DNA from 2 places in the Mahella australiensis 50-1 BON genome. Region 2 is predicted to be linked to the other one. Evidence: riboswitches for the same ligand, from Rfam matches in the RefSeq annotation. Region 2 holds a riboswitch; the other holds the start of a gene.
The links. Region 2 has a riboswitch for S-adenosylmethionine ahead of metK (methionine adenosyltransferase). Riboswitches for the same ligand answer to the same signal wherever they lie in the genome.
Positions count from the first base shown of each region.

Region 1: another riboswitch for S-adenosylmethionine. It lies ahead of MAHAU_RS06910 (homocysteine synthase); the one in region 2 lies ahead of metK (methionine adenosyltransferase).

Region 1 covers NC_015520.1:1,452,522-1,469,243, reverse strand. The annotation lists gene MAHAU_RS06925 (AAA family ATPase) at 1-626, opposite strand, end outside; gene MAHAU_RS15355 (YHS domain-containing protein) at 753-911, opposite strand; gene MAHAU_RS06920 (methionine gamma-lyase family protein) at 1,024-2,301, opposite strand; gene metX (homoserine O-acetyltransferase MetX) at 2,329-3,480, opposite strand; gene MAHAU_RS06910 (homocysteine synthase) at 3,560-4,849, opposite strand; SAM riboswitch class I at 4,943-5,052, opposite strand; gene MAHAU_RS06905 (ISNCY family transposase) at 5,195-6,532, shown strand; gene MAHAU_RS15000 (sigma 54-interacting transcriptional regulator) at 6,994-9,603, shown strand; gene MAHAU_RS06895 (NADH-quinone oxidoreductase subunit NuoE family protein) at 9,859-10,311, shown strand; gene MAHAU_RS06890 (complex I 51 kDa subunit family protein) at 10,315-11,619, shown strand; gene MAHAU_RS06885 (NADH-dependent [FeFe] hydrogenase, group A6) at 11,616-13,337, shown strand; gene MAHAU_RS06880 (redox-sensing transcriptional repressor Rex) at 13,394-14,044, shown strand; gene MAHAU_RS06875 (SDR family NAD(P)-dependent oxidoreductase) at 14,085-14,837, shown strand; gene MAHAU_RS06870 (xylulokinase) at 14,884-16,395, opposite strand; gene MAHAU_RS06865 (class II fructose-bisphosphate aldolase) at 16,398-16,722, opposite strand, start outside.
Region 2 covers NC_015520.1:1,946,458-1,963,179, reverse strand. The annotation lists gene MAHAU_RS09140 (bifunctional phosphoglucose/phosphomannose isomerase) at 1-998, shown strand, start outside; gene MAHAU_RS09135 (phosphatase) at 1,022-1,750, shown strand; gene MAHAU_RS09130 (ROK family protein) at 1,771-2,730, shown strand; gene murB (UDP-N-acetylmuramate dehydrogenase) at 2,747-3,664, shown strand; SAM riboswitch class I at 3,724-3,828, shown strand; gene metK (methionine adenosyltransferase) at 3,935-5,128, shown strand; gene MAHAU_RS09115 (Fe-S-containing hydro-lyase) at 5,130-5,657, opposite strand; gene MAHAU_RS09110 (fumarate hydratase) at 5,670-6,512, opposite strand; gene MAHAU_RS09105 (helix-turn-helix domain-containing protein) at 6,780-9,116, shown strand; gene MAHAU_RS09100 (ABC transporter permease) at 9,338-10,297, shown strand; gene MAHAU_RS09095 (carbohydrate ABC transporter permease) at 10,317-11,207, shown strand; gene MAHAU_RS09090 (extracellular solute-binding protein) at 11,314-13,002, shown strand; gene MAHAU_RS09085 (alpha/beta hydrolase family protein) at 13,125-13,895, shown strand; gene MAHAU_RS09080 (sulfatase family protein) at 13,921-15,390, shown strand; gene MAHAU_RS09075 (sulfatase family protein) at 15,465-16,722, shown strand, end outside.

The DNA of each region.
Region 1 (16,722 bases), 490 kb from region 2:
ATGCGAATAAAATAATCCATCTCATCTTTATAACCGGCTAAAATGACTATGAGATCATCTTTATTGTCTTCCATTTCCTTAACCAGGGTATCGATGGCTTCTTTACCAAAATCCCTCTCCCCTCCCCTGGCCAAAGAATAAGCCTCATCTATGAATAATACACCCCCCGATGCTTTTTTAACTTGTTCCCTTACCTTCTGGGCGGTATGACCTATATATTCCCCAACTAAATCAGCTCTTTCAACTTCGATGATATGCCCTACCCTCAATATGCCCATTCCATGCAGCATTTTACCCAATAGCCGCGCTACGATGGTCTTGCCTGTACCCGGATTGCCTTTGAATATCATATGTAAAGTCATGGCATCATGTGCCATACCCTCCATTTTACGTCGTTGCTGTATATTTATATAAGCCTGGAGCTCTTCCACTAATTTTTTTATATTCTCTAGTCCTATAAGTGAAAAAAGCTCCTTTTTGGCTTCTGCTATTTCCAAACTATTTATATCGTATGTATACTGCTCACGTCCATAAATATACCTAATGGCGTCGGATGGCGTTATCTCTCTACGTTCCACCTTTTGTATTATCAGGAGTTCATTATCACTCAAACGCCTTGTCACCATGATGCCACCTCCTTAAAAGCCTTATTATCAATATATGAATAGGAACAATTAAAGGTGACACAGCAAAAAAAATGACCGATATAAGGTAGTGGCATGCCTCTCTTATATCGATCAATATCATCGGTCTTATTTATTGTCCGATGCATCAATGTATTTAGTAGGGTTCTCGTCGAACTCCATTTTGCAATGTTTGGAGCAAAAATAATAAGTAACACCATTGTATATAGAAGTGGCGGCTGCTTTCTTTTCATCCACCATCATGCCGCACACTGGATCTTTGGCCATCTTTTTCACCTCCCAGCATTCGATACATCGCCTTATTATACTATACCCGTGTAAGGTACCTATAGCTACTATAACACCACTTCCTTACTATGTCAAGTTATATTGTATTTACTTATATTCCCATCTCTTTTAATGCAAGCATGAGTCCTAATTTTACATGATCGTAAGTAAGACCGCCTTGTAAATGGCCTATATACGGCGGCCGCATGGGGCCGTCGGCGCTGAGTTCTATAGATGCCCCCTGCACAAAAGTGCCGGCTGCCATTATAACCTGATGTTCATATCCAGGCATATCCCATGGTTCGGGTACAACGAAACTATCCACTGGCCCTGCTTTCTGTATGCCTCTGCAAAAGGCCTTGAGCTTGTCAGCCTCTTCAAAACGGATGGACTGTATGATATCGGTGCGTCGATCATTGCTGGAAGGAAAAACGCCGTATTCCAATAATTCAAATATGCGGCCGGCCAGTATGGCACCCTTTAATGCCTCGCCCACGACATGCGGCGCCATAAAAAGCCCCTGATAGAAATTTCGGTATCCGCCGGCGTATGAACCCACCTCTTTGCCTATGCCCGGAGCCGTAAGGCTATATGCTATACGCCCTATCATATCGCTTTTGCCGACGATATACCCTCCTGTTGGCGCTATACCGCCGCCGGGATTTTTTATGAGAGAGCCGGCAGCTATATCAGCACCCACCTGCGTTGGTTCCAAAAGTTCAGTAAATTCTCCATAGCAGTTATCTACTACTATAGCAGCATTACACCCCAAATCACGCATAAATTGTATAACACTTCCTATAGTGCTTACATCTATAGATTTTCGCCATTGATAGCCGCGTGAGCGCTGTATAGCTATAACTTTAGGTGTATGATCGATTATAGCTCTTTTTATCCCTTCAGTGTCAAATGAGCCGTCGTCTAATAATTCTACCTCTTCATATAATATGCCCCACTCTTTAAGCGAACCGGGGCCCATGCCGTTTATACCTATGACCTCCTGCAGTGTGTCATAAGGACGACCGGTTATAGAAAGCATCGTATCCCCCGGCCTAAGCAATCCATATAGGCACAGCGATATAGCATGTGTACCCGACGCTATCTGCGGACGCACAATTGCATCCTCCGTTTCAAAGATACGAGCATATATTCGCTCCAGCGTATCCCTGCCTTGATCATCATAACCATAGCCGCTGGTAGCCGCGAAAAATCTCTCCCCTACCCTTTCACGCTGCATGGCATCTATAACCTTATACTGGTTATAAGCTCGGATCTCGCCTATATTTTTAAATAAACATGCTATATCATCCTCAGCCTGTTGACATAGCGCGAATATGCGTTCGCTTAACTTATATGTGCTTTTCAATAAATCTTTGGTATTGCCTAACATTAAAAATTGTTCTGTCCTTTCCGCCATTTACATAAAAGAAAATAGCTTTTTCTTTTTACTGTTTCTCAGGCTCAATAAGAACCTTTGTATTATCGGCTTGAGTTTTTCGTATTCTATGAGGAATGAATCATGCCCGTATATTGACGTTAACTCCACATAAGTGGCATCTATCCCCAAGCCGCGCATTTTTTTTATCAGTTCCAATTGCTGATGTTTCGGAAACAATATATCCGAGCTTATACCCATGATTTTAACCTTACATATTATACGCGACAGCGCTTCTTCCATACTTTTATATCCCATGCTCAGATCAAATAAGTCCATAGCCCGCGACAAATAAATATATGAATTAGCATCAAAACGCCTTACCAGTTTTTCCCCTTGATAATCGAGATATGTTTCCACATCGAACTTAATAGTAGGGTCTTTTAAGTGCTTTATACCGAAACGTTCCCTTCCCCTTCCTATCATTCGACCAAACTTTCGTCTCATCGACTCATCGCTCTGATAAGTCATCATGCCCAGCATGCGTGCAATGCCTAAACCCAAAGCCGGTTGTTCACCTATTTCGTAATAATCGCCGTTATTCCACTTAGGATCCAACATAATGGTCCTACGCATTATATAATTAAACCCTATGGCTTGCGGATAAAGTTTGCCCGGAGTGGCTATAGGGAAAATACCGTCAATAAAATCAGGATATAATACAGCCCACTCCAGCGCCTGCATACCACCCATTGAACCGCCTATTACGGCCATAACATGCTCTATGCCCATATACTCCAAAAGCTTTTTCTGTACCCTTACCATATCACGAATAGTAATTACGGGAAAGCGCATGCCATATGGCCTACCGGTAGCGGGACTGATAGATGAAGGTCCTGTAGTGCCTTGGCACCCTCCCAAAACGTTGGCGCATATTATAAAGTATTTTTCAGGATCCAGCGGGAGGCCTGTGCCCAGCATCTGCTCCCACCACCCCTTTCTCGAATCATGTTCCGAATGGCGGGCTATATGCGAATCTCCTGTCAATGCATGCTCAACCAATATTATATTGCTTTTATCGGCATTTAAAGCGCCGTATGTTTCATATACCACGGTAATAGGGCCAAGCTTTTGGCCGCTTTCCAGCACAAACAAATCCGGCGGGTATGCAAATGTGTATTCCTGTCTATACAAACTGCTGCTATCCTCCCTAAACCTTATAATAACAATTATTATAGCATATATGGCAACGATTAGCCACAGCCCGTCCAAACTATATGCTTTGAGAAGCCTTTATAGCTTGATCCAGATCTTCTATAATATCTTTCACATCTTCGATGCCTATAGATACACGCACCATATCCTCGGTAACACCGGCAGCAAGCTGTTCCTCACGTGAAAGCTGTTGATGAGTGGTGCTGGCCGGGTGTATAACCAGCGACTTAGCATCGCCTACATTGGCCAATAATGAGAACAGTTTGAGGCTATCTATAAATCTTTTGCCTGCTTTTATGCCACCGTTTAGCCCGAATGTAAAAATGGCGCCGGCTCCTTTAGGCGTATATTTCTGAGCCAGTGCGTGATACTTACTGGACGACAGCGAAGGATAGTTTACCCATGATACGGCCGGATTCCCCTCTAGATAACTTGCCACGGCTAGAGCATTGGAAACATGCCTTTCCATACGCAATGGCAACGTCTCCAGGCCTTGCAGCATTAAAAAGGAATTAAACGGGCTTATGCACGACCCCATATCCCTGAGGAGCTGAACGCGGGCTTTTGTTATATAAGCTGCTGCACCTATATCTTTTACATAGCTTATACCATGATAGCTTTCATCCGGTTCTACTAAATTTGGGAATCGCCCGTTGTCCCAATTGAAATTTCCCGAATCTACTATTATGCCGCCTATGGACGTACCGTGCCCGCCTATATATTTAGTTGCCGAATGCACGACTATATCGGCGCCAAATTCGATCGGCCTACACAAATACGGTGAAGCAAAAGTATTATCTACTATAAGAGGTACTCCCACTTCGTGGGCTATCTTGGCCACAGCCTCTATATCCAGCACATTTATATTAGGATTCCCCAGTGTCTCCGCAAAGAACGCTTTGGTATGCTCGTTGACAGCCTTTCTGAAGTTTTCAGGATCATCAGAATCCACAAACCGAACCTTTATCCCATATCTGGGAAGCGTAGAAGCGAATAGATTATATGTACCGCCATACAGCGTACTGGCAGACACTACCTCATCGCCGTTACTAGCTATATTCATTATAGCCATGGTAATGGCCGCTGAACCCGATGCTAATGCTAAAGCTCCGATACCCCCCTCCAGCGCGGCCATGCGTTTTTCGAATACATCTGTGGTGGGATTCATCATGCGCGTATAAATATTTCCCGACTCCTCCAATGAGAACAACCTGGCTGCATGATCCGAATCCTTAAAAACATACGACGTAGTCTGATATATCGGCACAGCCATCGCTCCCGTAACCGGATCCGGTTGTTGTCCGGCATGCAGCGCCAACGTATTAAAGCCCCATTTTTTATCTGACATAAAATACTCCCCTTCCTATATGCTTCGCGACTCTAAACATCCAGATAATAAAAACCTCCCCTGCGCAAACAGAAGAGGTTTTTATATTTTCCTCTCTTATCTGCCAGGCACATCGCACCTGCAGGAATTGGCACCATACAACTCATTCCGATGTTGGTTGCCGGGCTTCATCGGGCCAGTCCCTCCACCTCTCTGGATAAGAGCCACATATTTAATTTAGCCAATTATAACATTCTCTATCGGTTATGTCAACATTGAAATAATCGTTTGTTATTATTCTATGATATTGTCATAGTAAAATTATTCTGCGATAATGTCATTATGAGGAGAGAGGAACAGTATTGTATGACAGAGAGCGAAATGCAAAAACTTGTTGTTATTAATAAAGTCATCGATGGGACGTTAACCGCAAGTGAAGCTGCGCAGGTTTTAGACCTCAGTGTTCGTCAAATATTTAGACTTAAGAAGGGGGTTAAAGAACAAGGTGCGTCTTTCGTTATTCATAAGAACAGAGGCCGTAAACCTGCTAATGCTTTAAGCGATGAGCTAGTAAACCATATCCTCACTTTGAGGAAGGAAAAGTATTTTGATACGAATTTCTCTCATTTTAGAGATTTGCTTGAGGATGATAAGGGTATTATTCTTAGTAATTCCTCGGTTTATAGAATCCTTGATAATGCCGGTATTCAAAGCCCTAGAAAGCATAGACGCCCTCGTAAGATTCATGCTAGAAGGGAACGTATGCCTCAGGCTGGCATGTTGGTGCAAATCGATTGCACCTCTTTTGAATGGATTCCTTCTGTAGGTAATATGGCTCTCCACGGTGCCATAGACGATGCCACCGGTCAGGTCCTCGCGCTCTATTTTACTGAAAACGAGTGCATGAATGGCTATTTTGAGCTCATGCGTACCATCATTGGCCAATATGGTATCCCTATATCTCTATATGCCGATAAGCATACTATATTTGCTTCTCCTAATAAGGGTAAAATCTCTATCGAGGAGCAGCTTGAGGGTAAAGTGGTAAATGAAACCCAGTTCCAAATGGCTATGAGTACATTGGGTATATCTATCATTAATGCCAGGTCCCCTCAGGCTAAGGGCCGCGTAGAGAGGCTATGGAATACTTTGCAGGATAGGCTCAGGGCAGAATTGAGGATTTATGGCATTGATTCTATGGAAAAGGCCAATGAGTTTTTGCCTAAGTTCCTGGAGAGATATAATAAAAGGTTCGCCATAGAGCCTCAAGATCCCGAGCCTGCTTTTAGAGAATTACCGCCGGATATCGACTTAGATAATATACTTTGTGTTAAGTTATCTAGAAAAGTTGATAATGGCGGCGTATTTTCTCTACACAGCCAATATTATCAAGTTGTATGTGATGATGGCAAAACCGTTGCACCTATCGTTCCTAGAGCTAAGATAACGGTTCTTACCAGCCCTAGGATAGGTATACGGGTGCAGTATGGCAATAATATATATGCTGTGAAAAAGCTCGATGAACCGCCTAAGAAAGCTCAGAAAGCTAATAAGGCAAGTTCATCGAGCACAGCTAAGCCTTATAAGCCTTCTCCCACTCATCCTTGGAAACAAGGTTGGCAGAAGGCGCCATCATATTGGTATGAGGAATCAGACAGAGAGATTTTAGAGGCTCTGTATAATTCCTCACGCGCCTGGCACTAGCCAGTATTAAGGCTTACAGCCTAATTATATAATAGCTGCGAAATGAACGTGCGTCAAGGGCAAGCGGAGCTTGTTTATTTTACCCTTGACGCACGGGAATGGAGCAGCTAGAATTTAGCAAAGCAGTAAGCCTTAAGATAGTATTATCTTTTTTGCTCATCTGGTGGTAATATATGTTCTCATATCATATTAATGTAAGTTGCTAAAGTTATATAACCAGCTTACTGTAATATAATCTATATTTAATGTTCCAATTATAGTAAATCCATACATCGCTATGAAATTTTCGTTGAATAAATATCAGCCATTTACTATGACATTTTCGCTGACTATTGACACATTGAAATAATCGTTAATATTATAGCATTTACATATTATTAGTGATATAATTTTAACAAGAAATTATATATAGCAACTCGTTAAAATTTCGACAATATGTGCCTGTGAAGGAAGGGGTACTCATGGGATTAGAAATAGTAAGGACGGAACCTAACAAATGCCGGCAATGTTATTCGTGTGTTAGAAACTGTCCGGTCAAAGCTGTCAGGATCAAAGACGGACAGGCCGAAATAATTCAAACAAGATGCATACAGTGCGGCAATTGTATAAAACATTGCAGCCAAAACGCCAAAAAGGTCATAAGCGGCATAGAAAACACTTCTGGTTTTCTGAATAGCAGATATTATACCGTGGCATGCCTTGCGCCATCTTTTATAGCATCGTTTTATCCGGCCACACCATTACAGGTAGTAGCAGCCACCAAAAAGCTGGGTTTTGCTGAAGTATGGGAGGTAGCAGCCGGTGCCGAAATAGTAGCAAGGCATACCCAAGCATTTCTATCGCAGCATAAGCAAGGTACCTATATAAACACTGCCTGTCCAGCTTTGGTAAACCTTATAGAAAGGCATTATCCTGCGCTCATACCATATCTTAGCCCGATTGTATCGCCTATGATAGCCACTGGCATGATGATACGCTATGCATTAAGGCATAAAAATAACGTGAGGATCGTATTCATAGGTCCGTGTATAGCTAAAAAGGACGAGATTCACCGCCTTGAATTCGACGGCACAATAGATGATGTTTTAACCTTTGATGAGCTCAAACAAATGTTCAATGATCGTAATATAAACATTTCTACATGCCATGAAGAGGCATGGGATAGCCCTGCCGTATCTAAAGGGCGTCTTTTACCGCTGCCCAGCGGTTTTAGCAAAAATATAAAACCGGCACACGGTCAAATGGCTATAGATAGTAAAGAGAATATATTAGGATTAGTAAAAAACTTCAATTCTTTCGGAGCATACTTTATAGACGCTCTTTTGTGTCACGGATGCATAGAAGGTCCCAAAATCGACAGCCCTTTGCCCGTTTATCAACGTGGGATATTGATAGATCAATACAGTCGCTACGATATGCCGACAGACAATGACATGACTTTGGAAGAAATATACAAAAAAATATCTGATAGATTATATAGAAACTATGAAAATAAAGCAGCTTTGCTACCTTATCCAAGCGAGCGAGAAATACAGCAGATATTGGCCAGCACTGGCAAATGCTCATTATCAGATGAATTAAACTGCGGAGCCTGCGGCTACGATTCCTGCCGCGACAAAGCTATAGCGGTTTATCAGGGTATTGCTGAGATAGAGATGTGCCTTCCATACCTGATAAACCGAAAGAACGCCTTACTAAGCCAATTATCGGATAAATTAAATGAGATATCCTCATTAAACAACGAGCTAAACGGCTTGGTTGAATGCTCATATGATGGCATGATGATGACTGACGGGCAAGGAAATATACTGCGCACAAATTCTGCCTGGAAACGCATAGTGGGTATATTGGATGAACAACTGCCCGATAATGTCGCGGAGCTTGAGAATAAAAGGATCATATACCCATCAGCCACATTATTGGCTATAAAAGAGAAACGCCGTATAACCGTTCTGCAACAATGCCAAAGCGGCCGTCAGTTGATAGCAACGGCAAATCCCATATCGGATGAAAACGGCCAGATAACACGTGTGGTAGTAAATATAAGGGCTATAGACGAACTGAATAAGCTGCAAAACAAATGGGTGAATTATAACGATAACTCTTCAAGTGCCGATACCGTTAAAAATACTGTCCCTGCGCTTATAGGTAACAGCCCTTCTTTTATAAAAGCCTTAAATATAGCATACGAAGTGGCTGATGTCGATTCCACTGTATTGCTTTTAGGTGAAACCGGTGTAGGAAAGGATATAATAGCCCATTTCATACACAATACCGGCTCACGAAAGAATGGCCCTTTTGTAAAGATAAACTGCGGTGCCATACCCGAGACGCTCATAGAGTCCGAATTATTCGGCTACGAAACCGGTGCGTTTACAGGAGCCAAGCGCGACGGTAAACAAGGGCTCTTTGAAGCGGCCGACCATGGCATATTGTTTCTGGACGAGATAGCCGAGCTGCCTATGGCCATGCAGGTAAAACTATTGCAAGCCATCCAAGAGAAAAAAATAACGCGTATAGGCGGCATCAAACCATTAGATGTAGATGTTCGGATAATAGCGGCCACCAACAAGGACCTAGCGACCATGGTAAAACAAGGTACGTTCAGGGCCGACCTCTATTATAGAATAAACGTGGTACCCATAACCATACCCCCGCTGCGTGAACGTATAGAAGATATAGTGCCATTGGCCCAATATTTTGTCAAGCAGTTCAGCGACAAATACAATATCGATAAACAACTTTCCATAGACGCATATGCAGCCCTCAATGAATATGATTGGCCGGGCAACGTGCGCGAGCTGGAGAATATCATAGAACGGCTGATGGTGACCACTAAGGGCGATATAATAACCTCAGAAGACATATGGACTTGCATCGGAGAACAACCATCCGCACGATCCACTGTAAAAGTAAACGACATAATGCCTATCAAAGAAGCTGTCGAAGAAGTTGAGCGCCAATTACTGCAGATGGCTCATAAACGCTATAAAAGCACCTATAAAATGGCCGAGTGCCTGGATATTGACCAATCCACCATAGTGCGCAAGCTCAAAAAATACCAAAACTAATGCAAATATGCATTAAAGCGATGTATTTCTACATCGCTTTAATTTGCTACTTTTTTAACAATAATACAGTCTATCTGTCCTATACAATGCGCATATGCATTAAAGATAAATATGGTTTCATAACCTTTTTTAACAATCATTGCCCTATTATGCCCAAAGATTCGTTAAATTTATATCTATCATTCTACCCATCTAGTTGGCATATTCTTTGCTCCTAATATAAGTAGAATGATTTTTATTGAGGGAGATGGCTTTATGGTAGAAGAAATAGTGAATCGCCATGGTATCGCTGAGGATAAGCTTATGCCGATATTGCTGGATATCCAAAACAGCAACGATAAGCATTATTTGAGCGAAGATGACCTAAAACAAGTATCGAAATTGCTCGGTATACCGGAAAGTCGCGTATACAGCGTGGCCACATTTTACAGCTTTTTTTCTTTACAACCCAGGGGAAAATATATAGTACAGATATGCGATAATGCTCCATGTATAGTCAATGGTGCTTATAATGTGATCGATGATTTTCGCCACATATTGGGTATAGATATGGGGCAAACCACCTCGGACGGCCTGTTTACGCTTGAATACAGCAGTTGTCTAGGATGTTGTTCACATGCTCCTGCAGCCAGGATAGCCGGGGAATTATACGGCGATCTCGATAGCGAAAAAATAAAATCCATACTGAGCGATCTTAGGAGGCGATAGTATATGTCCGATCTTACAGTAAAACGTTTGACACAGCGTTGCGGCAACATCGATCCAAGCGATATATCCGAATATATAAGCACCGGCGGTTACAAAGCGCTGGTTAAGGCGCTTTTGACTATGAAGCCGCAGGATATCATAGATGAAGTCAAGGCATCCGGTTTGCTTGGCCGCGGTGGAGCTGCTTTCCCAACCGGCCTCAAGATGCAGATGGTCCACGATACTCCCGGCGATGTGAAATACGTGGTGTGCAACGCGGACGAAGGAGAACCAGGCACATTCAAGGATCGTTACCTAATGGAAGGTGATCCATATCAATTGGTAGAAGGCATTATCCTTGCCGGCTATGCCGTTGGCGCACAAAAAGGCTATATTTATATAAGGGGTGAGTACGACCAGGCTATAGAATTAATGAAAAATGCTGTTGAACAGACCAGAAAGATCGGTTATTTGGGCGATAATATATTGAAACAGCGTTTCAACTTCGATATCGAAGTGCGTTCTGGCGCCGGCGCTTATATATGCGGCGAAGAATTCGCCCTGATCGAATCTTTAGAAGGTAAAAGCGGGCGGCCGCGCTACAAACCGCCATACCCCCCTATCTCAGGCCTATGGGATAGGCCTACTTTAATAAACAATGTAGAAACCTTAGTCAATATACCCTATATTGTGTCAAACGGCAGCAAGGCCTTTCGTTCGGCGGGTACCGACAGCAGCGCTGGTACGAAGCTCATATGCTTGTCAGGAAATATCGTCAACAGGGGCGTATTCGAGGTACCGTTCGGCATAACGCTCAAAGATATCATACACGATATAGGCCAAGGTGTACCCGACGAACGCGAACTTAAAATGATTCAGATAGGCGGCGCTTCGGGAAGTTGTATACCCTCCGACATGCTGGACGTCAAGCTCGACTTTGCAGATATGAGAAAGAACGGTTTGTCGATGGGCTCCGGCGCCATCATAGCCTTTGACGACAGCCGGTGCGTTATAGACATAGTAAAAAGCCTTCTTAAATTCTTTGCCCACGAATCCTGTGGTAAGTGTACGCCCTGTCGCGAGGGTAATCCTCAACTCTATAACCTTATAGACGATTTCAGCAAAGGTTCAGCTACCCCTTCGCATTATGACGTGCTTCAGTCGCTGACACAAACAATGCAGCAAGCGGCATTATGCGGCCTTGGCCAGGCATCGCCTATGCCAATTGTATCCACGCTGCAGTATTTCAAAGACGAATACGATATGCACATAAACGGCCGCTGTCCTGCCGGCATATGCTCATCGATAAACGGAGGTGGAGTAAAGTGAACATGGTTAATTTAACTATAGACGGACGAAAAGTAACCGTTCCGGAGAATACATCCATATTGGATGCAGCTAAAAAAGTGGGCATAGATATACCCACGCTTTGTTACTTTCCCGATCAAAATATTAAAGGCAACTGCCGCGTATGCGTGGTGGAAGTAGAGGGTTCGCGTACCTTAGCCGCTTCATGCTCTACACCTGTAAGCGAAGGCATGGCAGTTAAAACGTGGAGTAAAAATGTGATGAACGCCAGGCGGACCATAGTTCAACTCATGCTGGCTGACCACGACGAAGACTGCAATAACTGTATAAAAAACGGCGTATGCGAGCTGCAGTCCCTCGCTCAGAGATTAAATATCCAGTATAACCCATTCAAAAATATACTTGAACTCAAACCGATAGACACCTCTACACCATCTTTAATACGCAATCCAAATAAATGCGTCAAATGTGGCAGATGCGTCGATATGTGCCAGGAAACACAACAGGTAGGGATACTATTTGACGCTTATCGCGGCGTCGATAGCGAGATAGTGTCCGGATTGGGTAAATATTTAAGCGACGCCGGATGTATATTGTGCGGTCAGTGCTCCACCGCTTGCCCGGTAGCGGCCATATATGAAAACGATGAAACCGATAAGGTGTGGCAAGCCATATTTGACCCCAGCAAACGCGTTATCGTTCAAACGGCACCGGCTATAAGGGTGTCGATAGCTGAAGAATTCGATATGCCTCCCGGCACTGTGGCGCTGGGCCAATTGGCTGCGGCATTGAGGCGATTGGGTTTCGACGATGTATTCGACACCGATTTTGCTGCCGATCTAACTATAATGGAGGAAGGGCATGAATTGCTTGAGCGCCTTCAACACGGCGGTACGCTGCCCATGATAACCTCATGCAGTCCGGGCTGGATAAACTTTATAGAACAATATTATCCAGATCTATTGTCGCACCTGTCCACATGTAAATCGCCTCAACAAATGTTTGGAGCGGTAGCCAAGACATATTACGCTCAAAAAATAGGTTTGAAACCCGAAGATATATTTGTGGTATCTATTATGCCTTGCACGGCTAAAAAATATGAATCCGGCAGACCTGAGATGAGCGATAGCGGTGTCAGAGATGTCGATGTTGCGCTGACCACGAGAGAGCTGGCTCGCATGATAAGGCAGGCCGGCATAGACTTCGCGGCGTTGCCCGAAGAACCGTTCGACGAGCCGCTGGGCATATCGACCGGTGCCGGCGCCATATTCGGCGCCACAGGCGGGGTTATGGAAGCAGCTTTGCGCACGGTATACGAGGTTGTCACAGGCAATGCGTTGCCCGTTTTGGACTTCACTGATGGACGCGGCTTAAAGGGAATAAAAGAGGCCAGTATGGATTTGGATGGTGCTAATGTTAACGTAGCTGTAGCCCACGGTATAGCTAATGCCAAAAAGCTGCTGGAACTTATCAGAAACGGGGCCGCTGATTATCAATTTATAGAGATTATGTGCTGCCCAGGTGGCTGTATAGGTGGCGGCGGCCAGCCTTACCGAACAACAAATGCTATACGCCAGCAACGTATCGAGGCTATATACGAAGTCGACAAAGCCATGCCGCTGCGCAAATCGCATGAAAACCCTGCCGTACAGGCATTGTACAAAGAATTTTTAGAGAAACCGCTGAGTGAAAAGTCGCATCATTTGTTGCATACAACATACTCGAACAGGCAACATTAAAATCATAGCATTGCCGTTATATCTTTGGTTAACAGAAAAAGGAGGCGTACCTCAGGATGAAAAAAAATATATCATGCCTGGTGCTCAGGAGATTGGCCATATATTACCGTTACCTGTCGCAGCTACCCGCTGATACGATTCATTCGATATCATCTACTGAGATATCGAAACAACTAGGCATCAAGGCGTCGCAATTGAGGCAGGACCTCCACTGGTTCGGGGAATTTGGCCATCAGGGATATGGCTATGATGTTGCGTATCTTAAAGAACAGATACGCAGCATACTACACCTGGATATCCGGCATCCGTTTATAATCATAGGTGCCGGTAACCTTGGTCAGGCGCTGGCCAATTACGCTGAATTCGAGCGCGACGGCTTTATATTGAAAGCATTGTTCGATGTGAATCCAAAACTTATAGGCCTGCGTATACGCGATGTGGAGATTATGGATATGGATGATCTTGAAATATTCTTGTCACAGCATCCCGTAAGCATAGCCGCCATATGCACTCCGGCCAACAAAGCGCAGAGTGCCATAAACCGCGTCGTAAATGCAGGCGTAAAAGGTATATGGAATTTCGCCTGTGCCAATATCAGCGTACCAGAAGGCATAGTGGTAGAAAACGTATACCTCAACGAAAGCCTCTACACACTGGCCGCACGTTTAGAGGAAGAATGCGACGAAAGGGCTTTGAACGAGTATTAAACTCGTCGATATATAAAATTATTTTCAAGGAGGCGTAATCATGCGTTTAGAGAATAAAGTAGCGGTAGTGACTGGAGCCGGTTCCGGCATGGGCAGAGCCATTGCCATAGCCTTTGCAAAAGAAGGAGCAAAAGTAGTATTAGGCGAATTGATCGAGGAAGGCGGTAGAGAAACCGAGCGAACGATAAAAGAAGCCGGCGGGCAGGCTGTATTTGTAAAAACCGATGTGTCCAAAGTCGCGGATATAGACAAACTCGTTTCCACCGCCGTAAAGGAATTCGGCAAATTGGATATTATGGTGAATAACGCCGGCATATTCGATAACTTTACGTCATGCCTTGATGCCAGCGAAGAACTGTATGACCGCGTGATGAATGTAAACCTTAAAGGCGTATTCCTTGGCTGCAAGCGCGCATTGCAGGAAATGGTCAAACAGCACAGCGGCAAGATCATAAACACGGCGTCCATAGCAGGGTTGAACGGTATGGCTGGAGGTACTGTCTATACGGCCTCCAAACATGGTGTCGTGGGCATTACAAGGCAAGTGGCCTGCGAGGTAGCATCTTTGGGTATAAACGTCAATGCCATATGCCCGGGTGCTATAGTGACCGGCATGACCAGGGATCTGTTGGGTAGCCCCGAGCAGCAAGAAGCCATAGTAGCCCCTATACCCATGAAACGCGTCGGACAGCCCGAAGAGATAGCAGATGCCGCCGTATTTCTGGCATCGGACGAGTCGAGCTATATAACCGGTACTACACTAGTAGTAGATGGCGGATGGCGGGCCAAATAGCCAGGTGAAAATCAAAAGCGGGCATTGAAACAGTGCCCGCTCATCTTTACAATTCTTCCAACCTTCTATACAATTGCTCTAAGCTCTTGTAAATGTCATTGTATAATTCATAATACCGTCGATAAAATTCGTTATTCTCTTGATCAGGGCTATATTCGCCCACAATCGGATTTAATCGCAACGCGGCTTGAGCTGCATCTTCGAATATACCGACGCCTTTGCCTGCAAGAGCCATGGCGCCCAGCGAGGCTGCTTCCCTTATCCTAGGTACCTTTATAGGCAGACCATATACGTCGGCCTTTATTCGATTCCACAATTCGGCTTTGGACCCGCCGCCCATTATGACCAACTCGTTAGGCGACAACGCCATATCGTTCAGCACATCCAGGCACGCCTTCAATTCAAAAGCCACGCCCTCCATAATGCTTCGACCTATATCGCCTTTGGCATGGCTGAGCGTCAAACCGAAGACAACGCCGCGAGCATCGGGATTCCAGCGCGTGGCCTTAGCACCCATAAAAAACGGTAAGGTTAGCAGCTTATTGGCGCCCGGAGGGCTTTGCATTATCTCGGCATCTATAGGCTTATAAGAGCTCTTATCCCTCGGATCCTCATTGGAATAATATACGCGGTCCCTAAACCACTGCATTATGGAGCCGCTTGTGGTCAAGCCCTGCTCTATCAACCAGTGATCGCGCAATGTATGTACGGAACATACCACCCTGGAGTCTATTACCTCAGGTACGCTGTCAGCAGCAAATGATATATTGCTGGTGGTACCGGTAGACTCCATAGCTCTCGCACCGAATATACCAGCTCCCAAAGCCTCACATTGCCTGTCACCCCCTCCAGCTACCACCGGTATGCCACTCTTTAAATCCAAAGCCGATGCCGCTTTGTCCGTGACATGTCCTACTATTTCGTCGGACCATACCAGCATTGGCAATTGTTCGGGTCTTACACCTAAGTAATCGAGGATTTCAGAGCGCCATTGCAGCTTTCGCACGTCCAGCATCATGGTTCGAGAGGCCAGCGAATAATCCAATATAAAATTATCGGTAAGCTTGAAGCATATATAATCCCTAGGCTGCAAAAAATAAGCGGCTTTGACAAAAGCATCGGGCCGATGCTCTTTAAGCCACGCTATCTTTGTAGCCGAAAAAGTAGAATCCGGTATCATGCCCGTTATGTTGTGTAAATCCTCTTTGCCGAAATGCTCGGCCATCTGATTCGCATAATCCTTGGATCGCCTATCCATCCACATTATAGCATCGCATAGCGGCGTGCCGAACTGATCTACTGGTACGATGGTTTCCCTTTGAAAAGAAAGGCCTATAGCCTCCACCCCAACAGCTTTAGCCAGCTTATCTTCAGCCTGGCGCACGGCTTTTACGACCGCTTCCCACCAATCATCAGCTTTTTGCTCGGCCGCCATAGGCGTGGGATGGGCTGTCGGATACTCGCAATTGCCATCGGCCAATATGTTCCCGCTGAGATCGAAAAATATCGCTTTGCACGCCGTGGTGCCTAGGTCTAACGTTAATATCGATGATATCATGCTCACCAGGCCTTTCCTGCTGATCCAAAGACCTTTATCTTTTCTTCTACTACATTAACTGTCTTTTTTCTTATCTCATCCATTAATAAGGCCAGTTCAAGCTTATTGCCTGACATATCTTTGCATACTGCTACACCAGCCTCGGATATATCGGTAAAAATGTTGATTTTTGAGATGCCTAATTCTATAGAATGCATAAAGTCACTGTCCGAAAGGCCTGAACCACCATGCAATACCAGCGGCACATCCACGGCATGGCGGATATCATCCAGGCGCTTAAAGTCCAGATGCGGTGTTCCCTTATATATGCCATGCACAGAACCGTAC
Region 2 (16,722 bases):
TGCCGGAACAAATGGAGCAAGCATTAAGCATAGCAGAAAGCATGCAGTTAAATGTCGATAAAAACTACATAAAAAATATAATAGTAACCGGCTTGGGCGGATCAGCCATAGGAGGAGATTTGGTGCGCGTATTCGCTGCCGGCAGGTTGAATATACCAATGGCTGTAAATAGGGATTATGTATTGCCCAGTTACGTTGGCGAGGATACACTGGTGTTTGCGTCTAGTTATTCCGGCAATACTGAAGAAACGTTATCAGCCTATGATACAGCTAAAGCTAAAGGTGCTCAGATTATAGCCATAACTACCGGTGGCCAGTTATTCAAGAAAGCTCAAGCCGACGGCTATTCGGTTATAAATATACCGGCAGGACTTCAACCGAGGGCTGCTATAGGGGTTTCATTTGTTCCGCTTGTTATGGCTTTGGCGAAAATAGGCTTATTGGACGAAAATGATGTAAAGCCCCAGATACTCGAAGCTATAGAATTGCTCAAAATTATGAGAAACGAATTAAATCCGTCTAAAGTTGAAGCTGATAATTTATCTAAACAGTTGGCCAGAAAATTTTATAATAACTTGCCTGTGATATATGGTGTTGTAGGTACTAGCGAAGTCGTTGCTCAACGTTGGAAAGGGCAGATATGCGAGAATGCCAAAGCGCCTGCTCATTACAATATATTCCCGGAGTGGAACCACAATGAATTAGTTGGTACAGAAGTACCTATAGATCTGTTGAAGAGGTTCCAAGTCATAATGCTTAGGGACAAAAATGACCATCCGCGTATACAAAAACGCATAGATATAACAAAAGAGATATTAAAGCAAGTGGAAGGCGGAGTTACCGAAATATGGTCCAGAGGTAACGGCGATATAGCCAGAATATTTTCACTTATCTATATAGGCGATTACGCCAGCGTATATCTGGCCTTATTGAACGGCGTCGATCCGTCGACCGTCGAGAAGATAGATTTGCTGAAAAATAAGCTGGCCAAGATGTGATGAAGGAAGAGAAGGTGTAGGATTTGAAACTGGTTTTGGATACGCATGCCCATACGGTAGCATGTGGGCATGCGTACAGCACCATAAAGGAAATAGCGGAGGAAGCGGCGAACAAAGGGTTAGAGCTTATAGCTATTACGGAACACGGCCCCAGTATGCCAGGGACTACTAGACCATATTTTTTTAGTAATATACGCGTGGTACCCTCTAATATATGCGGTGTTAGAGTACTGAAGGGTATAGAAGCCAATATTATGGATGTCGACGGTCGCCTCGATTTGCCGGACAATTTACTTGCCAGATTGGATATAGTGATAGCCAGTCTTCATGATGTGACAATACGGCCAGGCGATGTGGAGTACAATACGCGGGCTATTATAAACGCTATGAAAAACCCCTATGTGGATATAATAGCGCATCCCGGCAATCCTGTGTTTGCTATCGATATAGAAAAAGTAGTAGAAGCAGCAAAGCAATATAATGTGTTGCTAGAAATCAATAATCATTCATTTACAGCGCGCAAGGGCAGCTATGATAATTGCCTGAACATAGCCAGAAGGGTTAAAGCATTGGATTGGCAGGTAGCGCTGGGGAGCGATGCGCATATATGTTATGATATAGGCAATTTTACGGATGCAATGGATATAGTGACTAAAGCAGGAATGACAGAGGATAATGTCATAAATACGTCCGTATATAAGCTGCTGAATTTCTTAAAACAAAAAGGCAAAAAAATAGAATCTGTTGATTGACGAGGAGGAGGCTATAGCATATGCTCTATGTAGGTGTAGATTTAGGCGGGACAAAAATGGCTGCCGGCGTAGTAAACGACGAAGGGCGAATATTGGTTCGCGATACCATGCCGACGGGCCGCGAAAGGCCGTTTGAAGTTATAGCGGCCGATATGGCTAAATTGATACTGTCTGTTATACAAAAAGGTGGTTACGCCATAGATGACATAAGCGGTATAGGCATCGGCTCACCGGGTGCCATAGATAACACCAATGGCATAGTTATATTTGCCAATAATTTCGGATGGCATAATGTGCCGTTGCGCAGTGAATTGCAAAAATATATTGATTTGCCTATTTATATGGAAAACGATGCTACAGTAGCTGGATTAGCCGAGAGCGTTTATGGCGCGGGCAAGGGTGTTAAGAATGCTATCACGCTGACGCTCGGCACCGGTTTAGGCGGCGGCATTATAATAAACGGGCATATATACAGCGGAAGCCATCATGTGGGCAGCGAATTGGGCCATTTGATAGTGGAGATAAACGGTCGTCAATGTACATGCGGTAACCGGGGCTGCTGGGAACAATATGCCTCAGCTACGGCGCTTATAACGGCAGGTAAAGAAGCTGTGCTTAAATACCCCGATTCGCTGATATTGAAATTCGCTGGTGGGGATCCGGAAAAAATAACGGCTAAAACCATAGAAGACGCGGCCAGAGCAGGTGACAACGTGGCGGCTGAAGTATTCGATGAGTATGTATATTATCTTACCATGGGCATAATATCTATTATAAACGCTTTCGATCCTGAAATGATAATAATAGGGGGAGGCGTATCCGGGGCCGGCGACTTTTTATTAAAACCTTTGACCGAAAAAGTAAAGGAGCATATATTCTATAAAGAATTGGATTTTGCTGATATAAGGTTGGCCGAATTGGGCAATGATGCCGGCATAATCGGTGCAGCTATGCTGGCTACCGATAAATATTTCATTTAGCGAGGGGTTATGACTTTTGGACAAGGAACAAATATACCGCCTATTATGTACGGAAATTGATCCGGTAAATATAAAAGTAGATGAGCCTATGAAAGCTCATACGTCTTTTAAGATAGGCGGGCCGGCGGATATATTTGTTACTCCGGATAAATTAAATGAGATATACGGCGTATTGAGAATATGCGGTGAGCATGGAGTGCCGTTGCTTGTTATGGGCAACGGCACTGATTTGCTTGTTCTGGACGGCGGCATACGAGGTGTGGTCATGCAGATCGCTCATAAGTGGGCTAAAGTGGATATAGAGAACACATTGGTGACCGTTCAAAGCGGGATACTGTTGTCCAGGTTGTGCAGGGTATTAGCCAAACGTGGATTAGGCGGTATGGAGTTCGCAGCGGGGATACCAGGCACATTGGGCGGTGCATTGGTCATGAATGCCGGTGCTTACGGCGGTGAGATGAAAGATGTGGTGCAGTCCGTCCACGCCATTGATGCAAATGGGAATGATAGATGGTTTCGATCTGAAGAATTGAAATACGGTTATCGAAGCAGCATATTTCGGAACGGGAGATATACGCTGCTTGAGGCTAAACTATGCCTTGAGCCGCGAGAACCGCAAGTATGCATGGATAATATAAACGATTTGAATCTGAGGCGTCGAGCAAAACAGCCGCTGGAATACCCGAGCGCAGGAAGCGTATTCAAAAGACCTTGTGGTTGCTATGTGGGCCCGATGATAGAACAAGCCGGCTTAAAAGGTATGTGCGTGGGCGATGCCCAGGTATCGGAGAAACATGCCGGCTTTATAATAAACCGCGGCAATGCTACGGCAAAGGATGTACTGGAGCTTATAAACATCGTCAAGCAGCGTATAAAAGAGCTGTTCGCTGTAGAATTGGAGTTGGAGATACAAGTAGTAGGCGAGGAGAATTAGCCTATTGACGCTGAAAGCCAATTATGTTACTATATTTATGAAAATTAAATACGGCAAAGCCTTTATCCAGAGAGGTGGAGGGACGGGCCCGATGAAACCCAGCAACCGGCCATTAGGTCCGGTGCTAATTCCTGCAGGAGGTATTTCCTTCTGAAAGATGAGGGTATGTGATAGAATAAAACCTCTTCATTTCAGAAGAGGTTTTTTATTGCATATGTAATGTTTCAAAAGGCTTTGGTGTAGAGCAGAAAGGAAAGGACTAATAAAAGCATGAACAAAAGATTTTTTACTTCAGAGTCGGTTACTGAGGGTCACCCCGATAAGATCTGCGATCAAATAGCTGACGCCATATTGGATGATATAATGTCCAAGGACCCTATGGGTAGGGTGGCATGTGAGGTGGCCGTTACTACAGGCTTGGTTTTGGTGTTGGGTGAAATATCTACTGACTGTTATGTCGATATACCTAAGATAGCGCGCAACACTATAAAAGAGATCGGGTATACCAGAGCAAAGTATGGTTTTGACGGCGATACCTGTGCAGTCATAACATCCATCGATGAACAGTCGCCCGATATAGCGTTGGGTGTAAACCAGGCATTGGAGATAAAGAAAGGTCTTTCAACGGAAGAGTATGAAACTATAGGGGCAGGAGACCAAGGCATGATGTTCGGCTTTGCCTGTGATGAAACCCCTGAGCTTATGCCTATGCCTATAGCACTAGCTCATGAGCTAACCCGTCGATTAGCATATGTGCGTAAAAACGATATACTGCCATATATAAGGCCTGACGGTAAGTCACAGGTGACAGTTGAATACCAGGACGATAGACCGGTAAGGGTGGATACGGTGGTTATATCCACACAGCACGGATCGGAAGTCGATCATGATACCATAGAAAGGGATATAATAGAACATGTCATAAAGGCGGTTATACCGGCCGATTTGCTTGACGATAACACGAAATATTATATAAATCCCACAGGTCGATTTGTAGTAGGCGGTCCGCAGGGAGATTCAGGTTTGACCGGACGAAAGATAATAGTAGATACTTACGGCGGATACGGCAGGCATGGAGGTGGCTCATTTTCAGGTAAAGATCCTACCAAAGTGGATCGCTCGGCCAACTATGCGGCGCGATATGTAGCCAAGAATATAATAGCGGCTGGTTTGGCTAAAAAATGCGAGGTGCAATTGGCCTACGCCATAGGTGTGGCTCATCCGGTATCAATATTGGTGGATACTTTCGGTACAGGCAAAGTAACAGATGACGTCCTCGTAGATCTAGTCAAGCGCAATTTTGATCTACGGCCGGCTGCTATTATAAACAATCTTGACCTACGGCGCCCGATATACAGGCAGGTAGCGGCATATGGGCATTTCGGCCGCCCCGATTTGAACCTGCCGTGGGAAAAAACCGATAAAGCGGGTATATTGCTTGAACAAGCAAAATCAATGATATAGCTCAAGAATATAGGCTGTTGCCATGACAATCTATGGCGACTATGAGCGGCAAATCTTCTACAACAAGCCGATATATGGCCTCGGGTCCAAGATCCTCAAAGGCCACTATGTCGGCTTTCTTTATGCAGTCGGCTATTAAAGCTCCGGCACCCCCTGTGGCAGCCAGATAAACGGCTTTATATTTTACCATGGCGTCTATTACAGCGCGGCTTCTGGGACCCTTGCCTATCATGGCATTTAGACCGTGTGCCAGTAACGGCGGTGTATATACATCGACGCGGCTGCTGGTTGTGGGGCCTGCGGAACCGATGACCTGACCAGGCTTAGGCGGACACGGTCCGGCATAGTATATGGTTTGGCCGGCTATATCAAAGGGCAAAGGTAGATTTTGATTTAGTAGCTGTATCATACGCTTGTGAGCTGCATCGCGGGCTGTATAAATTATACCGGTCATTTTGACCATGTCGCCGGCATTAAGCTCATCTATAGCGGCTTTTGACAATGGGCTTATTATGCTTTTAATTTCCATATTTCAATCCTCCTATAAAACAGCGGTTTTATGCCTGGAAGCATGGCATTGCATATTTATAGCTACCGGTAATCCTGCTATATGCGTAGCGAATGTTTCTATGTGAACAGCCAGGGCTGTAACCGCTCCGCCTAACCCCTGCGGACCTATGCCAAGGGCATTGATGGTATGGAGCAATTCCTGCTCCAGTGAAGCTACAGATTCATTTGAATTGGGTTGGCCGGCATCCCTCAATAAGGCTTTTTTAGCTATATACGCAGCCTTTTCCATAGTGCCGCCTATGCCTATGCCGAGTATAACCGGTGGACATGGATTGCCGCCGGCTGCTTTTACCGTATCCAGCACGAATGCCTTTATACCGTCTATACCGTCAGCGGGTTTCAGCATCTTAAGAGCGCTCATGTTCTCACTGCCGAATCCCTTGGGGGCGACAGTAATGGATAAGGATGAACCGGGTACTATTTCAACATGTATTATGGCCGGCGTATTGTCGCCAGTATTTACGCGCTCAAGAGGATCTTTTACCACCGACTTTCGCAAATAGCCTTTTCGATAACCGCGCCTCACCCCTTCGTTTATAGCATCGATTATATAACTGCCGGTTATATGCACGTCCTGGCCCATTTCCACAAAGACCACCGCCATGCCGGTATCCTGACATATAGGCATTTGCTGCTCGCGGGCTAGTTTTATATTGTCGATTAGCTGGTTCAATATATATTGAGCTCGCGGCAACGATTCTTTTTTAGCAGCATCCCGTATAAGTTGCTCGACATCCTGGCCGAGACCGCAGGCCGCGTCTATACACAGGCTTTCCACCGTATCGGTTATAATTTTTGCATCTATTTCTCTCATGATAATACCACCTTTTGGCATACTCTATGTTACTACTTACTGTGCACCATCTTATGAGCTTGATAAGATATGAGCTAGAAAGCTGATCGTTATCTTCGCCTATGTACGTTGAAAGCTAAGCAGTAAACAATTATAATACATTTTATCATAAATGAAATTAAAATGATACGGCGTTATACGCCTAAGGGCTACGACGATATTTATCTTTTCTCATCAGGATGTTATAATATAGATGAGTATTTGAACAGGGGGAGGAGACACTGTCAGTTGTTGAAACGCAAAGTCAGGGGTAAGACAAATAGTTTCATGCGATTTATGGTATCTTATTTGATTATATTAGGTTTGACCATTTCGATAGGGGGCCTTGCTTATAACGAGGCTTTAAAAATGGCAAAGGAGGATGCCATTCAAGATGGTCTTAGTGCTCTTAAGAAAAGCAGGGATGTGCTCGAAGCGCGTTTTGTGGAAGTCGATAATATGATAGATCAATTAGCGATGAATCAGGAAGTTATTAACATGCTGAATATAAAAAATCCTATGAAGACCCAAGATTATTATAAGCTTCGCAGCGCCTTTTTGAAGCTACCATCTTATAATATTATCAACAGTTTCATCGATGATTTTTATATTTTCTCAAAAAATACGGAGGCTTTGATTTCATCCAATGCTATGTCAGTAAGAACACAAAGTTTCTACAAAGAATCTTTAAGCTATGAGAATATGGATTATAAGGAATGGAAGAATGAGATTCTAGGTACGTATCATTATAAAGATATTTGGCCGGCTCACTCGGTTATAAAGGGCTATAATCCGAAACCGGAATTGACATATGTACAATCTATTCCTATGGGAGAGCCTTATAATTATAAAGGGGCTATTATGGTATTGATCGATGAAAATAAAGTGTTAGAATACCTTATGACACCAGATATAGCCAATGATGGTTGGGCATGTATTGTGGATAGCTCTGACAGGATAATTACCTCCGCAAATATGGAAGTCGATGATTTGAATAGCATTGATATGGCGTTTGAATTGTCCGCGGGATATAAAGAGGAAATGGTGAACGGTCAAGATGTGGTTGTTTTGTATGCTGAGTCATTCAGCAGGGATTGGACTTATATAACCGTATTGCCGTCTGGAATATTCCGGGAACAAGTCAGCGGTGTTAGAGGAATATTTGTTATCAGCATTATGGCGACCTTACTTATAGGGCTTATTACCGCATTTATTTTGGCCAGCCGAAACAGTATGCCTATAAAAAGACTTATAAAAAGGTTGCAAAATGCGGTTGGTAACAATAGTCCGACATCCAATGAATATGACTTTATAGAAGATACGGTACTTCAGTTAGTTAGAAACAATAAAGATTTGCGAGAATATTTGGAAAAACAAGTCCCGTTTTTAAGAGTAAGTTTCTTTGAACGACTTCTTCGCGGTGGCTTTAGCCAATTGAAGGATATTGAGGCCGCATCCTCTTATGCGAGAATAGATATTAAAGGGGAGTATTTTATTGTTTTGGTTATGAAACTAAATAGCTTTGCTATGGAAAACGACATGAATAATTCAAATGAAACGAATGTGAAAAGGGTGGTGGCTGCCAAAGAGGTAACTGAGAGGTTACCATGGCAGAATTATTTGCATGATGTTGATCAAGATAAAGTAGCTGTCTTAACAGCTTTAAGCCATAACGATATAGAGGAGTTCGATGATAAAATTGAAGATGTTCTAAAGCCGCTGGTCGATGAGCTGCAGCAGAATTATAATATTATTGTGTCTTTCGGCATAGGAAATATATGCACAGATCTGTTAGGTATAAACAAATCGTTTAGGGAGGCCATTAAGGCATTGGATTATTACAGATATGGGGGAAAAGTCAAAAGAATTGCCTGGTTTAAGGATATAGCCTTGCCTGGTTTGGGGTATCATTATCCTATAGAGACGGAAATGCGCCTAATAAATCTTACTGAAACAGGTGAAGAAGAAGAGGCACTATCTTTGCTCAACGAACTTTTGGCTAAAAATTTCACGCGAGATAATTTGTCTGAACAGGATATGGAAGATTTTATCTATGAAATCCGCGGTACTATAACTAAAATAAAAAATGAGATTCTAACCCAACAAGAGCAAGATGCGATCGGCATAAGCGGATTGATGGAGAAAATGAATGAGTATCAGTCGATCGAAGATATATCTGAGAGTATAATAAGTATATTCAAAAGCCTATGTGCTTATGTCCAACAAAAAAAACAATCTCGTCGGGACGATATGTTAAGAGAGATTATAGAATATATAAAAGTTAATTATATCGACGATGGATTATGTTTGGCCAGTATAGCTTCGAAATTCGGTTTAACGGAAAAGTATTTGTCTCAGTTTTTTAAAGACCGCACAGGTGAAAATCTTTCAACATATGTGGAAAGACTTCGGATGGAAAATGCTGCAGAGATGTTAATCGAGAGTAAATTACCTATTGCCGATATTGCAAGTCACGTGGGATATAATAACAATAATACATTTTATAAGGCTTTTAGAAGGATATACGGCGTAAGCCCGAGCGTTTATAGGCAACATAAAATGGAGAATACCATTTCCCATGACTAAAGATTGTAATATCAAAACTCTACGCTAAAAACCCCGATAAGGGGTTTTTTTGCTGCTCATCGGGATAAAATCATTCTTTCTCACAGATTCATCATTTAAAATGCGGAACAAATCATCGCACGGGATGGATTTCAACTTTATTTATAGTAAGGCCAATAATATATTATATCCAGAACATCTGTTGAATTTATTAGTTGTAGAAGGAGGAGATTGATTTAATCATGACGGCAAAAGTTGAAAGTTCAGGTACTATTGCATTACCGAACAAAAAACAAAATCGCTGGAAGCTTATGAAAAAGAGTTCTCAATTATATTTGATAATATTGCTTCCTGTGATTTATATTTTAGTGTTTAACTATTACCCAATGTACGGTGCTCAAATCGCATTCAGAGACTATATGCCGACTAAGGGTATCTGGAGTAGCCCGTGGGTCGGATTGGACAATTTCGCAAGGTTTTTTCGCAGGCATGACGCATGGAGGATTATAGGTAATACTCTAAGCCTCAGCGTATATCAATTGATAGCGGGTTTTCCTATTCCTATTATATTAGCCTTGTCGCTAAATAGCACTAAAGACGGTATGTTCAAGAAATCCGTGCAGACCATCACATACGCACCGCATTTTATATCGACCGTTGTAATGGTAGGTATTGTTATGCAATTCTTGTCCCCGCGAATCGGCATTATAAATAAAATCATTGAAATATTGGGAGGCACTCCGACTGATTTTATGGGCAAGTCACAGTATTTCGGTTCTATATATGTGTGGTCTGGAGTTTGGCAGAGTACTGGATGGGGTTCGATTATCTATCTTGCGGCATTGGCCGGGATAGATCCGTCACTGCATGAGGCTGCGATAGTGGATGGCGCCAGCAGATTCCAAAGGATTATTCATATAGATATCCCTGGCATAATGCCAACGGCCATAATATTGCTTATAATGAATGCCGGGCAGATAATGAATATCGGCTTTGAGAAGGTTTTCCTTATGCAAAACCCTCTGAATTTGAGATCCTCGGAGATAATATCCACTTATGTATATAAAATGGGCCTAGCATCATCTGCAGGAGACTTTTCATACTCGACGGCCATAGGATTGTTTAATTCAGTGGTTAATTTTGTATTGATCGTTACAGTAAACCAAATAGCCAAAAGGGTTGGCGAAGTAAGTCTATGGTGAACGGAAAGGAGCGAGATTTATGGGAAAAATCAAGAGAACAAGGGCGGATGTGATATTTAATGCTGTTAACAACACATTTTTAATAATTTGCCTTATCGTGGTGCTTTATCCGCTCATTTATATAGTAAGCGCGTCGTTTAGTTCTCCTCAGGCGGTAACATCCGGCAAGGTATGGCTGTTTCCGGTGGATTTCTCATTAGCAGGGTATAAAGCGGTTTTTGAGAACGACTATATACTTACCGGTTATGGCAATACAATCATTTATACAGTGGTTGGCACGGCGGTCAATCTGGTCATGACTGTATTGGCGGCTTATCCGTTATCGCGGAAGGATTTTTATGGTCGCGATGCGTTTATGTTTCTGTTCGCTTTTACGATGATCTTCAATGGAGGGCTTATACCGACATATTTGTTGGTTAGCCAACTTGGATTGATCAATACAAGGTGGGCATTGATAATCCCCGGAGCTATCAGTGTATGGAATGTGATCATAACCAGAACATATTATCAAAATACCATACCGGATGAGCTCCTTGAAGCGGCTCAATTGGATGGATGCAGCGATATCCAGTTTATATGGAGCGTCGTTTTGCCGCTATCTAAGGCGATAACGGCTGTGTTGGTATTATTCTACGGAGTTGGGCACTGGAATGAGTTCTTCAATGCTTTTATCTATCTTAGCAAAAAGGAACTGTATCCATTGCAGATCGTTTTAAGGGACATTTTGATTATGAATTCCATTGATCCCAACATGGTTGCAGATACGGAGCTCATGGTAGCTAAGCAGGGTCTTGCCGATCTACTTAAATATTCCCTTATCGTCGTAGCTAGTGTGCCCGTATTGTGTATATACCCGTTTGTTCAAAAATATTTTGTCAAAGGCGTTATGATAGGCGCTATTAAAGGTTGACCTATTATGAAGGAGGTGATCTTATTGAATGTTATCATGACATAGGTGCATTATATGGTTAGGGTGTACTATTTAAAGGAAATAAAAATTTGGAGGTATGGAGATTATGAAGAAAGTATTGTCGATAGTTTTATGTATGGCTTTAGCGATAGGCGTAATATTGGTAGGATGTTCTCAGCAACAACCATCGTCCGACGCTGAAACCGAAAACGAAACTTCCGGTGAAAATACCGCAAATACGGGAAGCGATGTCACGGTTTCTCCTGCAGGTACATTTCCTTTGGTTAAGGATAAGATAACATTCAGAATCCTTACCATTCAGAGTCCGATGGTGGAAGATTATAATACCAACAAATTAACCAAGTATATGGAAGATAAGACAAATGTCCATATCGAATGGGACTTGGTGCCGCAAAAAGATGCTATGACTAAGGTAAACCTTGTGCTGGCCAGCAATCAGGATCTCCCAGACATATTTATGGGCATAGAGATGGGAAACGATATGCTGGTGAAATACGGGTCCCAAGGAACATTCGTGGCGCTCAATGACTATATAGATAAATACGGAGTAGAATTTAAGAAGGTTTTGGAGTATCCCGGGTTTGAGAGTCTGCGCCAGGAAATATCCTCAGCTGACGGCAAGATCTACACTTTACCCAAAGTGTCCGATCCCTATAATGTCAGATGGGGCCAAAAGATGTGGATCAACGAAAAATTCCTTTCGGCCGTGGGGATGGATATGCCCAAGACGACAGACGATTTTTACAATGCTTTGAAAGCGTTTAAGGAGAAAGACCCAAATGGTAACGGCAAAGCCGACGAAATACCCCTTGCCGGCGCGATAACCGGTTGGCATACAAATATAGATGGATTTATCATGAACGCGTTTATATATAATGACAGCGCAGGCCGATTTGTCGTGAATAATGGCAAAGTGGACATCGTATATAATAAACCGGAATGGCGGGATGGATTAGCATATATGGCGAAATTATGTGCAGAGGGGCTTTTGGACCCTGTGAGCTTTACGCAGGACAATGCTCAATTGACTCAACTGGCCGATAATCCAGATGCCCCCATATTGGGCGCTGCTCCTGCAGGGACGTCGCTTGGTTTTTCCAATATAGCCAATCAACGCTGGCTTGATTACGCGGCTGTTCCTCCTCTTAAAGGTCCTAAGGGCGTGCAGCTGTCGGGATATTATCTACCGATACCGCAAAACAAGTTTGTAATAACCAAAGCGTGTAAGTACCCTGAAGTAGCATATAGATGGGCGGATTTACTTTACAGTGAGGAAGCTTCCATATGGTCGCGTTGGGGTGAGCCCGGAGTGGATTGGCGGGAACCTAAAGAAGGCGAATTAGGTATAAATGGCAAACCAGCTGTCATAGTGCCTATATTGAAGTGGGGTAGCATACAGAATTCGCACTGGCAATTTGAGAATCCGGGATTCACGCCTGATAGGCTTCAAAGTGGTCAGGCATGGGATGGAGATCCTAATAATCCGGAGAGAAGATGGTATGTCGAGACACAGGAAAAGTATGATGGCTTTGAACCGCCTGTCGATATAATACTTCCGCCGTTGGCATTTACGGCGGATGAGGCTACGGAGTATAATGAACTCAAGGTAACTATAAACGATTATGTTAAGGAGAGTATAGCCAGGTTTGTTACAGGCGATATGAATATAGATAAGGATTGGGAAGATTATATAAGCCAGTTGGACGATCTTGGACTTGCCAGATACCTTGAGCTTACGCAAACAGCCTACGATAGACAGTATGGTAATAAATAGTACCTGCGATTAGGTTGATGACTAAAGGCTTAACATATATGCCGAAGGGCATATATGTTAAGCTGTTATTCTATAACTAAGTAGTCAAATCAAATTTTTTAAATAAAAAGGGAGCGAACAACATGAATGTTACAATAAATCCAGGTAAAATAAACGATATAACCTTTCTGGAGGTATCGGCGGATGATGGCAAGAGCAACAAGCCCATAGTTATAATAGTACATGGCTGGAGCGCCAGGAAAGAGAACATGCTCTTTCATGCTTATCTTTTGGCGCAAAGTGGTTTTTTTGTCATAGCACCTGATGCTTATGGGCATGGAGAAAGGAAAACCGATGCACCCAATAATCCCTTGTCTGCGCTTATGAACGCGGTAACTATAACAGTCAACGATATTAATACATTGATAGACAACTATGTGAATGACGGTAGAGTCGATATAACGCACATAGGCCTTGCCGGAGCTTCGATGGGCGGCATTATCACGTATTCGTACATTATAAAGAAAGATCGCAGGGTAAAAGCGGCTGTTCCGCTTATAAGCACACCGGATATATTAGCGGCGCTTAATTCGCCCAATAAAGAGGCTCTATTTAAAGCTGCTGGGATTAACCCACATGATAACGGCAGCAATTTGGATGAGATATTGAAGATGGCGGAATCCCTCCAGCCCGCTAAGTATTATCAGAATATGAATGGTTTACCTCTTCTTATCTTGAACGGTACGGCAGACCCTCTGATAGATATAGAAGGCGTAAGAAAATTTTATAATTTTATGAAGTCGATTTATTACGATGCTGACACCATCCAGATGATAGAATATCCCGGTGTCGGCCACGCGGTTAATTTCAATATGGTACAGGATATGATACAATGGTTTGAAAGGTATCTTTGATATGGAGGCCTGTATAGTGAGTGATATGGATAAGCGACCTAATATATTAATATTCAATCCAGATCAATTCCGAGCTGATGCGTTGGGGCATCTGGGTAATCCAGCTGCCGTGACGCCGAATTTTGACGAGATGTGCCGAACAGATGGCGTGTCATTCAGCAACGCCTTTTGTCAAAATCCTGTGTGTACTCCCAGCCGCTGTAGCTTTATGAGCGGTTGGTATCCGCATGTACGCGGTCACAGGAGCATGTTTTACATGATGCAGGAAGATGAGCCGGTATTGCTCAAAACCCTTAAAGATGAAGGGTATTTTGTATGGTGGGGCGGCAAAAACGACCTTACGCCGGGGCAGAAATCAATAGAGCCGTATTGCGATGTGCGTTACAAACCGAACCGACCGCTCAAGCCCAATCTGCATATTGAACAAAGCTGGAGAGGACCTGCGGATGGCGATAATTACTATTCGTTTTATGCCGGCAAGCTCAATAAAGGCGATGATGAGGTCTATTATGACGCCGATTGGGCTTGTATATACGGCGCTATAGATTTTATACGCAATACACCTAAGGATCAACCCATATGCATATATTTGCCGCTTCAATATCCTCATCCTCCATATGGCGTGGAAGAACCGTGGTACAGCATGATAGATCGAAATAAAATACCGCCGCGAATACCTACGCCCGACGGTTGGAAAGGCAAGCCGAGCATCCTAAAGGGCATATATGAAAATCAGCATTTGCGGGGATGGAGCGAAGAACGATGGACGGAGATGCGGGCTACATATCTTGGGATGTGTGCACGCGTGGATTATCAATTCGGATTATTGGTCAAAGCCTTGAAAGAAGCCGGCATATATGACGATACGGCTATATTTGCATTCAGCGATCACGGGGATTTTACGGGGGATTACGGATTGGTGGAGAAAAATCAGAATACATTCGAAGATGATCTAACCAATGTACCGTTTATAGTAAAGCCGCCGGTATGGATACCAGTGAAACCGCGCGTAAGCGATGCATTGGTCGAGCTTATAGACTTTCCGGCAACCGTTGAAGAATTGGCAGGCATAAAACCAAAGCATACGCATTTCGGGCGCTCATTGTTACCTATAATAGCAGGAGAAACGGATTGCCACCGAGATGCTGTCTTTTGCGAAGGTGGCCGGCTGCATGGAGAGACACATTGCATGGAATGGGAAGGCGTTAATAAAGGGGCTCCGGAGCAGGGCTTGTATTGGCCTCGTCAGAGCCTGCAGGTCAGCGAAGGCCCTGAGCATACAAAGGCTGTGATGATACGTACTCATCATTATAAATATGTAAGGCGGCTTTATGAGGAAGATGAACTATACGACCTTCAAGAAGACCCCATGGAATTGCATAACCGCATCGGTGATCTCGCGCTTAGCGGTGTATTGACGACCCTGAAAGAGAGAATGCTTACTTTTTATTTAGAAACATGCGATGTAGTGCCGTTTAAAACCGATAGAAGATAGAGGATTTATTAAATCAATGCCGAATATTAATATATAGGATTTTATAGGAGTATGCACTGGAAAGGGTATGCATTATGAAAGCAATAATGGTTATGTTTGATTCGTTAAACCGCCATATGCTGCCGCCGTATGGTTGCGAATGGGTTAAAGCGCGGAACTTTGAGCGTTTGGCGGCTAGTACGGTAACATTTGATAATTGTTATATAGGAAGCGCTCCCTGTATGCCAGCCAGAAGGGAAATTCATACGGGCAGGTATAACTTTCTGCACAGGAGCTGGGGGCCGATTGAACCATTTGACGACTCGATGCCGGAGATCCTGAAAAACAGCGGGGTATATACGCATCTGGTAAGCGACCATTACCACTATTGGGAAGAAGGCGGCTGCACATATCATACGCGGTATAACACGTGGGAGGCCTTTCGAGGGCAAGAAGGAGATCCCTGGAAAGGCGAGGTCAAAGACCCATATATTCCGGAGTCTTTGCCCGGTCAAGGAGGAAAGCTGTGGCGGCAGGATTGGGTAAACAGAAAATATATGCCAAAAGAAGAGGATCAACCTCAGGCTAAAACATTTGCTGCTGGATTGGAATTTATCAGGACGAATTATACTGAGGATAACTGGTTTTTGCAGATAGAGACATTTGACCCGCACGAGCCATACTTTACGCAAAAGAAATATAAGGACCTTTATCCCCATAAATATGATGGCACTCATTTTGATTGGCCGCCATACAGGCGCGTTCAAGAAACGCAGCAACAGGTAGAGCATTGTCGTTATGAATACGCCGCCTTGGTCAGCATGTGCGACGAATACCTGGGTAAAGTGCTGAATATGATGGATGAGCTGGATTTGTGGGATGATACTATGCTCATAGTGAATACCGATCACGGTTTCCTATTGGGGGAACACGGTTGGTGGGCCAAGTGTGCAATGCCTTTTTACAACGAGGTCGCCCATATTCCGCTGTTCATATGGGATCCTCGATGCGGTATAAAAGGTGAGCGGCGCCAAGCCCTTGTGCAAACGATCGATTTAGCGCCCACGTTATTAGACTTCTTTAATGTCAATATTCCTGAAAATATGCAGGGCATAGCATTAAAGGATACAATATCTACCGATGCTAAGATAAGGGAGGCGGCGTTATTCGGCATACACGGAGGCCATGTGAATTGTACCGATGGTAGATATGTCTATATGCGTGCTCCGGTTACCGCTGACAATGAACCGTTGTATGAATACACGCTTATGCCGACGCACATGAGGCATACATTTTACCCCGAAGAGCTACAGGATATACAACTTGCATCGCCATTTGCATTTACCAAAGGCT